Regions from separate parts of the Streptomyces sp. SCPE 10 genome, predicted to be linked through region 1. Evidence: riboswitches for the same ligand, from Rfam matches in the RefSeq annotation. Region 1 holds a riboswitch; each other region holds the start of a gene.
The links. Region 1 has a riboswitch for S-adenosylmethionine ahead of ACSP97_RS29515 (IclR family transcriptional regulator). Riboswitches for the same ligand answer to the same signal wherever they lie in the genome.
Positions count from the first base shown of each region.

Region 2: linked by a shared signal. The riboswitch ahead of thrC (threonine synthase) and the one ahead of ACSP97_RS29515 (IclR family transcriptional regulator) in region 1 are both predicted to bind S-adenosylmethionine.
Region 3: linked by a shared signal. The riboswitch ahead of ACSP97_RS10685 (aminotransferase class V-fold PLP-dependent enzyme) and the one ahead of ACSP97_RS29515 (IclR family transcriptional regulator) in region 1 are both predicted to bind S-adenosylmethionine.

Region 1 covers NZ_CP197069.1:6,426,410-6,430,612, reverse strand. Annotated here, with positions in the region: gene ACSP97_RS29530 (sodium/solute symporter) at 1-563, shown strand, start outside; gene ACSP97_RS29525 (acetate uptake transporter) at 825-1,457, shown strand; gene ACSP97_RS29520 (hypothetical protein) at 1,484-1,615, shown strand; SAM riboswitch class I at 1,813-1,953, shown strand; partial or broken gene ACSP97_RS29515 (IclR family transcriptional regulator) at 2,150-2,863, shown strand; gene ACSP97_RS29510 (2'-5' RNA ligase family protein) at 2,953-3,615, shown strand; gene ACSP97_RS29505 (TetR/AcrR family transcriptional regulator) at 3,786-4,203, opposite strand, start outside.
Region 2 covers NZ_CP197069.1:3,568,334-3,572,536, forward strand. Annotated here, with positions in the region: gene ACSP97_RS16575 (MoaD/ThiS family protein) at 120-398, opposite strand; gene thrC (threonine synthase) at 395-1,678, opposite strand; SAM riboswitch class I at 1,697-1,840, opposite strand; gene ACSP97_RS16585 (glucosyl-3-phosphoglycerate synthase) at 1,984-2,928, shown strand; gene ACSP97_RS16590 (alpha,alpha-trehalose-phosphate synthase (UDP-forming)) at 3,011-4,203, shown strand, end outside.
Region 3 covers NZ_CP197069.1:2,268,540-2,272,742, reverse strand. Annotated here, with positions in the region: gene qcrB (cytochrome bc1 complex cytochrome b subunit) at 1-91, shown strand, start outside; gene trpD (anthranilate phosphoribosyltransferase) at 209-1,273, shown strand; SAM riboswitch class IV at 1,346-1,462, shown strand; gene ACSP97_RS10685 (aminotransferase class V-fold PLP-dependent enzyme) at 1,607-2,968, shown strand; gene ACSP97_RS10680 (Lrp/AsnC family transcriptional regulator) at 3,007-3,288, opposite strand; gene ACSP97_RS10675 (rhomboid family intramembrane serine protease) at 3,285-4,070, opposite strand.

The DNA of each region.
Region 1 (4,203 bases):
CGACCTGTTCCGGGCTGGCCCTGTCCGTGGCCGCGGTGCTGTCGCAGGACCTGTTCGGCGGGGACGTACGGGGATTCCGGCGGGCCGCCGCGCCGGCCGTCCTGGTGCCCTGCGCCATCGCGCTGCTGCTGTCGGGGAACGGCATGTCCGTCGCCCACGAAGTGGGCCTGATCTTCTCGGTGGCCGCCTCCACGTTCTGTCCGCTGCTGGTGCTGGGCATCTGGTGGCGGCGGCTGACCGCGGCCGGAGCCGTCGCCGGGATGCTGGTCGGCGGCGGGCTGTCCGCGGCGGCCCTCACCCTCACGCTGCTGGGGGTTGGCGGACCGGGCTGGGTGGGGGCCCTGCTCGCCGAGCCCGCCGCCTGGAGCGTTCCGGCGGCGTTCCTGACCATGGTCGGCGTCTCCCTGCTCACGCCCGGCAGGGTGCCCGCGACGGCCTCCGTGCTGCTGGCCCGGCTGCACCTGCCGGAGGCGCTGGCGGCGGGACCGGCCGACCGCTCGGCCACGGCCGGCGACCGTTCGTCTCCCGGCGCCGTCCGTTCGTCGCTCGACGGCCACCACTGATCGACAAGTCCCGTACGGGGGCTCCCCGGCGGGGCGGGTGTGCCGCACAGTAACCGACCGGGGGAAAGGCACCGGCACGGGACGGCCGGCGGCGCTCCCCGACCGGGAACGGCGACCCGTCCCGTCCGCGCACCCGCGCTCCGGACCGGCCCGCGGCCCGGCCCGCACCGCCCGTGCGCCGTCGCGCCCGCACCGCCTCCCTCCCGGACCACCTCGCTCCCGGACCCGCGTCCGAGCCCTCCTCGACCCAAGGACCGCACCATGACCGACACCCAGACGCCCGGCACCGACGAGCGGACCCCGGCGAGCCCCGCGGCCCCGCGGCCGCAGATCGCCGACCCCGGCCCGCTGGGCCTGGCGGCCTTCGCCCTCACCACCTTCGTGCTCTCCGTCTTCAACGCGGGCCTGATCAAGGACGGCGCCCTGGAGGCCGTGGTGCTGCCGCTCGCCCTCTGGTACGGGGGCATCGCGCAAGTGCTCGCCGGGATGTGGGAGTTCCGCAAGAACAACACCTTCGGCGCCGTGGCCTTCACCTCCTACGGCAGCTTCTGGCTCTCCTTCGCGGCCTACGTGCGGTTCGTCGCCCCGAAGCTGCCGGCCGCCCACGCCTACCAGGCCACCGGCCTGTTCCTGCTGGCCTGGGCCGTCTTCACCCTCTACATGACGGTCGTGGCAACCCGGATCAACGCTGTCCTGCTCGCCGTGTTCACGGCGCTGTCGCTGACCTTCGTCCTGCTCGCCGCCGGGGAGCTGGGGCAGAGCACGGGCGTCTCGCACGCGGGCGGCTGGGCGGGGCTGCTCACCGCGCTGCTGGCCTGGTACGGCTCGTTCGCCGGCGTGGCCAACGCCACCTGGAAGGACAAGTCCCTGCCCACCTGGCCGCTCGCCGGCTGAGTCCGCCACCGGCGCACACCCGACCGATGGGCAGCACCCTGCGCCGCCTCCTGCGCGACGTCGCCGAAAACCGCCAACTCGGCGACGTCCTCACCCTCACCGACTCCAGCGTCATGAACCTCATCCAGTACGAGCCTCCCACCACCAGCGGGGACTGAGCGGCGGTCGAGCCGCATGTCCTTCCCCTCGCGCGCGACTTGGGCAGACGCACCGTCGAGCGTGGCACCGCGCACCTGCATCCCGGCGGTCGATCGGCACGGAAGCGGCAGAACCTGACCGGTTGCCAGGGCCGGGGGTTCGATCGCCGAGGACTCCCCCGGTTCGGCAGGCCGGGGCGTCTTGTAAGGTTGCTCCCGAATCATCCAGAGGGGTGGAGGGACCGGCCCTACGAAGCCCCGGCAACTCCCCGGTCGAGTCGGCGTGCGACACGCGCGTCACCGAGCGGGATCAGTGCCAACTCCGGCCTGTCGCCAACGCGGCGCGGGAAAGATGAGGAGACACGGTGCTCTCTGTGCTGTCCGACGCCCGGGCGCTTCCCGCCCCGGCCCCTCTGTGTACCCGTCTCGTGTCCGGCGCAGGCGATCGGCCGACCCTTCCGGCCTGTCCCCGCTGACCTCACCGCTCCTCGCCGGAGCCCCCCGTGCGCGCGGCCCCACCGGCGCCCGCGGGATTTGAGACTGGAGTACCCATTCATGGAGAAGACGAGCGGCGTGGGCGTGCTCGACAGAGTCGCCCTGATCCTCGGTGCCTTGGAGGCCGGACCCGCCACCCTGGCCGGTCTGGTCACGACCACCGGTCTGACCCGCCCCACCGTGCACCGGATCGCCGTCGCGCTCGAACGCCTCCGCCTGGTCACCCGGGACGCCGGAGGGCGGTTCGCCCTCGGCCCCCGGCTCTCGGAACTGTCGGCCGCCGCCGGCGAGGACCACCTGCTGACCGCCGCGGGCCCGGTCCTCACCCGGCTGCGCGACGCCACCGGCGAGAGCGCCCAGCTCTACCGCAGACAGGGTGACCAGCGCATCTGCGTGGCCGCCGTCGAGCGTCTGGCCGGTCTGCGCGACACCGTTCCCGTCGGGGTCGCCCTGCCCATGCAGGTCGGCTCCGCCGCCCAGGTCCTGCTCGCCTGGGAGGAACCCGAGCGCCTCTACCGCGGCCTGAGGGGAGCCCGCTTCACCGCCACCACCCTCAGCGGCGTACGGCGTCGCGGCTGGGCCCAGTCCGTCGGCGACCGCGAACCCGATGTCGCCTCCGTCTCCGCGCCCGTGCGCGGCCCGTCCGGCCAGGTGGTGGCCGCCGTCTCCGTCTCCGGCCCGATCCAGCGCCTCACCCGCCACCCCGGCGCCCACCTCTCCCGGACCGTCGTCGAGGCGGCCGCCCGTCTCACCGAGGCCCTTCGCCGCCCCGGTACGCCCGAGCGGCGCCCCGCGACGAAGTCCGCCGAAGACGCGGCGGGCGGCACCCTGGAGAAGGGGGTGCCGGCGGGCGAGGAGGCGTGATGCGTACGGACGGCCAGGCGGACGGGGACCGGGTGCGGGCCGCGCCCGTCGGCGTCCTCGACGTGTCCCCGACGGCCCGTACGGCGGTGGCGTGGATCCCGCCGGCGCAGCTGTGGCCGCCGCTCCAGGACATCCGCCGGGAACACGATCCGCAGATCCACCGCTGGCCGCCGCACGTCAACGTGCTCTTCGGCTTCGTCCCGGAGGCCGACTTCGAGCGGGCCGCCCCGCTGCTCGCGGCGGCGGCGGCCGAGGTGCCGGTCTTCACCGCGCGGCTGGCCGGGGTGCGCGCCTTCCGGCACCGGGCGTACTCCACCGTGTGGCTCGACCCGGCCGCGGCGGGCGGGGCACCGTGGGCGGACCTGCACCGCGCACTGCGACATCGGTTCCCGTGCCGCCGCGGGCCGGCCGAGGAGTTCACCCCGCACCTGTCCCTGGGCCGGACCCGCGATCCCCGGCGGGTCTGCACCGACTGCGCCGCCCGGCTCCCCGCCATGGCGGCGACGGTCTGGGAACTCGTCCTGCTCGCACGCGGCGGGCAGGGGCCGATGCGGCCACGGGCCACGGTCGCCCTGGGCACCGGCGAGGTCCGGTGGCTGACCGGCCGCGAGGACGCGGGCCCGGAGGACACGGCATGGCTCGCCGAGATCACCGACCGGTGAGTCGGGAGCCCCGGCCGGGGGCCCGGGGGCCGTGCGGGGTTCCGATCGGTGCCGGGTTCCGGAGGGGGAAAGGTTGCGGTCGGTGCCGGGGCACGGTCGTCACCGGGTGCGGACGGGGCAGTCCCCAAGGGGTTCAAGCCGGTTCGTCCCCACCGGGGATGCGGACCGGCTCACTCCACGGTCGCCAGCAGACGGCGCACCGCCGAACCGGTGCGTTCCCGGTCGCCGGTGGCGAGCAGGTCCAGCAGTGCGCCCCGGAGGGCGGCGAGCACCAGCGTGCGCTGGGCGAGGCCCGCGTCGGTGTCTCGTGTCCGCGGGGGCTGGGCGTCGGCGAGCAGCGCGAGCCAGTCCGCGACCGTGTCGCCCGCGAAACCGGCCCAGGGCCCGTCGGGTTCGACGAGCGACCGGGCGTAACTCTCGACCCAGAGTTTCAGCAGGCCGCGGTGGGCGTCGTCGGACAGCCACCGCCACAGCTCGTCGGCCACCGACGCCAGCCCCTCCGACGGGCGCCGCTGGGCGGCGAGCCGCCGGACCGCCGTCAGCTCGTCGGCTCTGGCCCGCGCGAGCAGGGCGCGGACCAGTCCGTCC
Region 2 (4,203 bases), 2.9 Mb from region 1:
TTCCCCAACTGTACCGCGCTCAATCACACAGAATTGCCCCCTCCGCTTCTCTCACGGAGAGGGCAATCCGATGAACCTTCCGTAACCGTCCTTACCGAAGGTAATGATCGGTCATTCGGTCAGCAGCCGCCGGCGACCGCCGGAATGATCGAGATACCCGCGCCGTCCGGGGTGACGGTCTCCAGGCCCTGCTCGAAGCGGACGTCGTCGTCGTTCACGTAGACGTTCACGAACCGGCGCAGCTTGCCCTGGTCGTCCAGGACGCGGGCGGCGATCCCGGTGTGGTTCTTCTCCAGGTCCTCGATGACCTCGGCGAGGGTGGCGCCCTCGGCCGCCACCTCGGCCCGGCCGCCGGTGTAGGTGCGCAGGATGGTGGGGATGCGAACGGTCACGCTCATGCGAGGCCAGCCTCTCGGAAGGAGTCCAGGGTCGGGCGGATGGTGGCGGTCAGGCCGGTGCCGGCCACCGCGTCGAGGGTCTTCAGACCGTCGCCGGTGTTGAGGACGACGGTGGTCTTCGACGGGTCGAGGACGCCGTCCTCGATCAGCTTCTTCGTCACGCCGACGGTCACCCCGCCCGCGGTCTCGGCGAAGATGCCCTCGGTCCGGGCCAGCAGCTTGATCGCGGCGACGACCTGCTCGTCCGTCACGTCCTCCACGGCGCCGCCGGTGCGCCGGGCGATGTCCAGGACGTAGGGCCCGTCGGCCGGGTTGCCGATGGCGAGGGACTTGGCGATGGTGTCCGGCTTCTGCGGCCGCACGACGTCGTGGCCCGCCTTGAAGGCCGTCGACACCGGCGAGCAGCCCTCGGCCTGGGCACCGAAGATCTTGTACGGCCGGTCCTCCACGAGCCCCAGCTTGATCAGCTCCTGGAGCCCCTTGTCGATCTTGGTGAGCTGGGAGCCGGAGGCGATCGGGACCACGATCTGGTCGGGCAGCCGCCAGCCGAGCTGCTCGCAGATCTCGTACGCCAGGGTCTTGGAGCCCTCCGCGTAGTAGGGGCGCAGATTGACGTTGACGAAGCCCCAGCCCTCGCCGGCCGGGTCGCCGATCAGCTCGGAGCAGAAGCGGTTCACGTCGTCGTAGTTGCCCTCGATGCCGACGAGCTCGCCGCCGTAGACCGCGGCCATGACGACCTTGCCCTGCTCCAGGTCGTGCGGGATGAACACGCAGGAGCGGAAGCCGGCGCGGGCGGCGGCGGCGCCGACGGCGCCGGCCAGGTTGCCGGTGGAGGAGCAGGACAGGGTGGTGAAGCCGAAGGCGCGCGCGGCCTCCAGTGCCTGCGCGACCACCCGGTCCTTGAAGGAGTGGGTCGGGTTGCCGGAGTCGTCCTTGACGTACAGGCCGCCGGTGACGCCGAGTTCGCGGGCGAGGTTGTCCGCCTTGACGAGCTTGGTCCAGCCGGGGTTGATGTTCGGCTTGTCGGCCACGTTCGCCGGGACGGGCAGCAGCGGGGCGTAGCGCCAGATGTTGGCGGGGCCGCTTTCGATGCGCGCCCGCAGTTCCTCGGTGTCGTAGCCGGAGAAGTCGTAGGCGATCTCCAGCGGCCCGAAACACTCCTCGCAGGCGAAGACCGGGCCGAGCGGGACGCGGTGGCCGCATTCCCGACAGCTCAGGGCGGCGGCGGGGCCGAGGTCGACGGTGGAACTGCCGGTGGAGGCAACTGTCTGCACAGCCATGAGAGGCGAGGCCCTTTCTCCTCATCTTCCTCGCGACGCATCTCGCCGCGAGACGGATTTGGCACCTTCCCTAGCCGGGAGCCTCGCTGTTCGAAGACGAGACCGGCTGGAGGGTTGCCGGGGCTTCATCGGGCCGTGTCCCTCTGCCCCTCTGGATGAGCGGTATTCGGTTGTGTATGCGGTTGTCGGCGCGCGTGGACCCCCGACATGCGATGGTCATCGGCGTTGTTCAAGACTGTAACCGAAGGCATGGACAGTTGAGATAGTCGTCCGTACCGCGAGACAACCGTGAGGAGTCCGGGACCGTGCTGGAAGAAGTCGAGCGCTGGCTGAGCGACCGCTCCTGGTCCGTGCACGATCGGCCGCTGCACCAGCTCCTGGCGGCCAAGCAGCGCACGGGCCAGACGGTCAGCGTGGTCCTGCCCGCGCTCGACGAGGAGGAGACCGTCGGCGAGATCGTCGCCGTGATCCGGCGCGAGCTGGTGGAGCGGGTCCCGCTGGTCGACGAGGTGCTGGTGATCGACTCCGGGTCCACCGACCGCACCTCCGAGGTGGCGGCCGCGGCGGGCGCGCGGGTGGTGCACCGCGACGCGATCCTGCCCCGGATACCCGCCGTCCCGGGCAAGGGCGAGGTGCTGTGGCGCTCGCTGCTCGTCGCCACCGGGGACGTCATCTGCTTCGTCGACGCGGACCTGCGGGAGTTCTCGGCCGACTTCGTCACCGGGATCGTCGGCCCGCTGCTCACCGAGCCGGACGTACAGCTGGTCAAGGCGATGTACGACCGGCCGCTCGCCGGGTCGGCGGGGCAGGGCGGCCGGGTCACCGAGCTGATGGCGCGCCCGCTGCTGAACATGCACTGGCCGCAGCTGGCGGGATTCGTGCAGCCGCTGGGCGGGGAGTACGCGGCCCGGCGCTCGCTGCTGGAGCGGCTGCCGTTCCCGGTGGGGTACGGGGTGGAGCTGGGCATGCTGGTGGACGCCCTGCACCTGGTGGGCCTGGACGCGCTGGCCCAGGTGGACGTGGGGGTGCGCAAGCACCGGCACCAGGACGGGCAGGCGCTCGGCCGGATGGCGGCGGCCATCTACCGCACCGCCCAGCTGCGGCTGGCCCGGGGCCATCTGGTGCGGCCCTCGCTCACCCAGTTCGAGCGGGGGGTGACGGGCTTCGAGCCGCGCACCTACGCGGTGGACACCGAGGAGCGCCCGCCGATGACCGAGATCACCGAGTACGCCCGCCGCCGGGTGGCGTGAAACCGGAGGCACGGCTGTTCAGGGCCGCTTTCCGGGACGTCCGTACGTTTGAGTGTTTCCGGGCCGGGCTAGGTTGAGGACCATGGCTTCCACGCACGGTGCTGAGGTGCTGGTCGCGTCCAATCGCGGCCCGGTTTCGTACACGGTCGGCGAGGGCGGGGCGCTGCGTCCCAAGCGGGGCGGCGGCGGTCTGGTCTCCGGCCTTTCGGCCATCGGGCCGGAGGCGAACGCGGTGTGGGTGTGCGCCGCGCTGGGCGACGGCGACCGGGCGGCCGCCCGGCGCGCGGACGGCGGGCTGCTGCCGGTCGCCGACACCGGCGGTCAGCGGGTGCGGATGCTCGACATCGACGCGGAGGTCTTCGCCGACGCGTACAACGGCATCGCCAACTCGGTCCTCTGGTTCGTGCACCACATGCTCTACCAGACGCCGCTCGAACCCGTCTTCGACGCCGGGTTCCGGCGGCAGTGGGCGGCGTACGAGGCCTACAACCGGGCGTTCGCCGAGGCGCTCGCCCAGGAGGCGGCCGAGGGTGCGGCGGTGCTGATCCAGGACTACCACCTGGCGCTCGCCCCGCGGATGCTCCGCCGGCTCCGCCCCGATCTGCGCATCGGCCACTTCTCGCACACGCCGTGGGCCCCGGCGGAGTACTTCCGGCTGCTGCCGGACGACATCGCGGCCGAGCTGCTGACCGGCATCCTGGGCGCGGACCGGGCGGCGTTCCTCACGCAGCGGTGGGCGGACGCGTTCACCGAATGCTGCCACGCGGTGCTGGGGCCCGGGATTCCCACCGGCACCCGGATCGGGGTGCACGGGCTCGGCGCGGACGCCGACTTCCTGCGCGCGCGGTCGCACGAGGCGGACGTGGACGAGCGGATGGCGGCGCTGCGGGCGGAGATCGGCGAGGGCCGCCGGACGATCGTCCGGGTGGACCGCACCGAGCTGTCCAAGAACATCGTGCGCGGGCTGCTGGCGTACCGGCAGCTGCTGGACGAGCACCCCGAGTGGCGCGAGCGGGTCGTCCATGTGGCGTTCGCGTACCCGTCCCGGCAGGACCTGGCCGTCTACCGGGAGTACACGGAACAGGTGCGCCGGGTCGCCGAGGAGATCAACGAGCGCTACGGCACGGACGGTTGGACGCCGGTGGTGCTCCATGTGAAGGACGACTTCGCCCGCTCGCTGGCCGCGTACCGGCTCGCCGACGTGGCCCTGGTCAACCCCATCCGGGACGGCATGAACCTGGTCGCCAAGGAGGTGCCGGTCGTCTCCGACGAGGG
Region 3 (4,203 bases), 4.2 Mb from region 1:
GTCCAACGCCTACTACGGCGAGGACAACCAGATCCCGAAGCCGTCCGTCGAGGAGTACAGGGAGATCACGAGCGGCCACGGCCACCACTGATCCCGCGTCGCCACGCCACCGAAGGGCCCCGTCCGCACCGCGGACGGGGCCCTTCCCCGTGTCCCGGCTCGATAGGGTGGGGTACGAATGACCACCACTGTGCACGAGGAGCGGCTGATGATCGCTGTGACCCCCGCTGGAGGCGACACCGCGGCGGGCCGCTCCTGGCCCGTCCTGCTGAACGGCCTGCTGACCGGCCAGGACCTGTCCGCCGACGACACGGCCTGGGCGATGGACCTGATCATGCGCGGCGAGGCGACCGACGCGCAGATCGCCGGGTTCATGGTCGCGCTGCGCGCCAAGGGCGAGACGGTGGAGGAGATCTCCGGCCTGGTGCGCACCATGTACGAGCACGCCAACGTGATCGAGGTGCCGGGGCCCGCCGTCGACATCGTCGGCACCGGCGGCGACGGCGCCAAGACCGTCAACATCTCCACGATGTCCTCGATCGTGGTCGCGGGCACCGGCGCCAAGGTCGTCAAGCACGGCAACCGCGCCGCCTCCTCCGCCTCCGGCTCCTCCGACGTGCTGGAGAAGCTGGGCGTCAACCTCCAGCTGACCCCGAAGCGGGTGGCCGAGGTCGCCGAGGAGGCCGGTATCACCATCTGCTTCGCGGTGAAGTTCCACCCCTCGCTGCGTCATGTCGCCGCCGCGCGCGGGCAGTTGGGGATCCGCACCACCTTCAATGTGCTCGGCCCGCTGACCAACCCGGCCAAGGTGCGCGCGCAGGCGGTGGGCGTCGCCGATCCGCGCATGGCGCCCGTGGTGGCCGGCGTCTTCGCCGAGCGGGGCAACTCCGCGCTGGTCTTCCGGGGCGACGACGGCCTGGACGAGCTGACGGTCACCGACACCTCCCGGGTGTGGGTGGTGCGGGACGGCAAGGTCACCGAGGAGGTCTTCGACCCCCGGGACGTCGGCATCGACATCGTCCCCGTGGACGCCCTGCGCGGCGCGGACGCCTCCTACAACGCGGAGGTCGCCCGCCGGGTGCTCGACGGCGAGCGGGGCGCGGTGCGCGACGCGGTGCTGCTGAACTCGGCGGCGGCCCTGGTGGCCCTGGAGCCGTCCGACGCCCCGCTCACCGAGCAGCTGCGCGCACAGATGGCCCGGGCGGCCGAGTCCATCGACTCGGGCGCGGCCAAGCGGACGCTGGAGCGCTGGGTGGCGGCCAGCAACGCCTGAGACGCGGTTGATCGTCCCGCGATCCGGACACGGGTTGCGGGGCGATCATCCCTTCGCGTAATTTCCCTACCAGGTCATGAGTGACAGTCATGAGGCCCCGGCCGACTGTCCGGCAACCCTCCGTCCGTGGCGGGGTGCCCCGGGTGAGGACCAGGTCGTAGGCAGCGAGGTCTACGGCAAGCGCGGACCCCTCGAACCCAGGGGTCCTGGTCGTACGAGGGAGCCTTCCGTGAGCAAGCGAATGCGCTAGGGCCGCAGAGCCCCGCCTCCGCGTACCCCTTTCACCTTCTTCCCGTACGTCCCTGCGGCGTACGTCCTCACGGGAGTCACCCCATGTCTCACTCCAGCGCTGTCGCCGACCCGTCGATTTGCTCCCCGCTGCCCGTTCTGGGGCGGGATGTCACCGTTCCGCTCGTCACGGGCGGCGAAGTCACTTACGCGGCCCTCGACTACGCGGCCAGCGCCCCCGCCCTCCAGCGCGTCTGGGACGACGTCGCCGCCTACGCGCCCTACTACGGCAGTGTCCACCGGGGCGCCGGCTACCTCTCCCAGCTCTCCACCGACCTGTTCGAGAACGCCCGCCGCACGGTCGCCGGCTTCCTCGGCTGCCGGGCCGACGACCAGGTGGTCTTCACCCGCTCCACCACGGACTCGCTGAACCTGCTGGCCCGGGCGCTCCCGGCCGACTGCCGCGTCTTCGTCTTCGAGACCGAGCACCATGCCTCCCTGCTGCCCTGGCCGGACTCCCGGGTCACCTACCTCGACGCCCCGCGCACCCCGCAGCAGGCGGTGCGGACGCTGGAGCGGGCCCTGGCCGACCGGGACCCGTACGGCCCGGCCCTGGTCTGCGTCACCGGTGCCTCCAACGTCACCGGCGAGCTGTGGCCGGTGCGCGAGCTGGCCGCCGCCGCGCACGCGCACGGCGCCCGGATCGTCCTGGACGCCGCCCAGCTGGCCCCGCACCACCCCGTGGACATCGCCGACCTGGACGTCGACTGGGTCGCCTTCTCCGGGCACAAGCTGTACGCCCCCTTCGGCGCGGGCGTGCTGGCCGGCCGCGCCGACTGGCTGCGGGCCGCCGAGCCGTACCTCGCGGGCGGCGGCGCCAGCCGCAGGGTCACCCGGCGCACCGACGGGGGAGTGGACGTGGAGTGGCACGAGAGTGCCGCCCGGCACGAGGCGGGCTCCCCGAACGTCATCGGCGCCTACGCCGTCGCCTCGGCCTGCAAGGCGCTCACCGAGGCCGGCTGGACGGACCTGGTCGCGCGCGAGCAACGGCTGATCGAGCGGGTCCGCACGGGCCTCGCCGGGATTCCGCAGGTCAGGGTGTTGTCCCTGTTCGGGGACGACGCTCCGCGGGTCGGCGTGATCTCCTTCGTGGTGGAGGGCTGGAACAGCTCCCACTTCGCGGCCGTCCTGTCCGCCGAGTACGGCATCGGCGTCCGCGACGGCCTGTTCTGCGCCCACCCGCTGGTGCGCACCCTGCTCGGCACCGACCCCCAGACCCAGGGCGAGTGCGGTGCCCCCGAGGCCGCCCCCGGCGAGAAGTCCCTCAACGCCATCCGTGTGAGCTTCGGCGCGGGCACCCCCGACGAGCACGTCGAGCGCTTCCTCACGGCGGTGCGGGAGCTGGTGACCGAGGGTGCCAAGTGGACGTACCGCACGGAGGACGGCCGCTGCGTCCCGGCGGTGTGAGGGGTCCGGCGGGACCTGGTGGGGCGGCTTTCAGACGGTCAGGAGTCCAGCCCGATCGCGAAGGCCGCCTCCAGGTCGTGCTGGGAGTACGTACGGAACGCCACATGCGTGTCGGTCCCCTCGACCCCGGGGATCTTGCTGATCCGGCCCGGGATCACCTCGGCCAGGTCGTCGTGCCGCCGCACCCGCACCATGGCGATCAGGTCGTAGGTGCCGGTCACGGAGAACACCTCGCTCACCGACTCCAGCGCGGCGATCTGCTCGGCGATCTCGGGGATCCGGTCCACGCTGGTCTTGATGAGGACGATCGCGGTGATCACGGCTGGTTCTCTCCCTCGGGTGCCGGAGCGGGTGCGGTTTTCACTCTAGCCCGCCCGTCTCCCGCCACCGCCCTCCCGAGGCCGCCCTCGCGACCCCGCCGTCCCCCGTACCGCACCCACGCGTAGCCGAATCCCACGCCGAACCCCACCAGGTGCGCCAGATACGCCACCCCCGGCCCCTGCACCGACCGTCCCGCCGCCACCCACTGCAATGCCACCCAGAACGGCAGTACGACCCACGCCGGGAACCGCAGCGGCAGGAAGAAGAGGAACGGCAGGAGACTGGTGACACGGGCGCGCGGGAACAGGAAGAGAAACGCACCGAGCACCGCCGAGATCGCCCCCGACGCGCCCACCAGCGACTGCTCGGAGGTGGCGTTGGCCGCCGCGTACCCCAGCAGCGCCAGGTAGCCGCAGCCGACGTAGAAGAGGGTGAACTCCACGCGGCCCATCCGCTCCTCGGTCAGCACGCCGAAGACGAGGAGGAAGAGCATGTTGCCCAGCAGATGCACCCAGTTGCCGTGCAGGAACAGGGCGGTGACCGGGGAGAGCGCGTGTGCCGCGGGGGCGGCGAACAGCTCCGCCGGGACCACGCCCCAGTGGCGGAAGTACACCCGCTGCGTGTCGAGCAGCGCATACCCGGTGCCGTATCCGGGGACGATCCCGGACGCCGGGCTCAGTACGAAGATCAGACAGCACAGGGCGATGAGGCCGTACGTCGTCGGCGCGGCCCTGAGCGCCCTGAAGGTCCTGCCGGCCGCCGTGCTCCACTCGCTGATCATGAATACAGAGCATGACGTAACCGGACGCAAGCTGACATACCGCCTCGCCGCCGTGAACGGACGGGCGGCGAGCACCCGCCAGGCCGTAGGGTTACGAGCCACACGCGTCGGCCGCCGGCGCGGTCCGACCCGA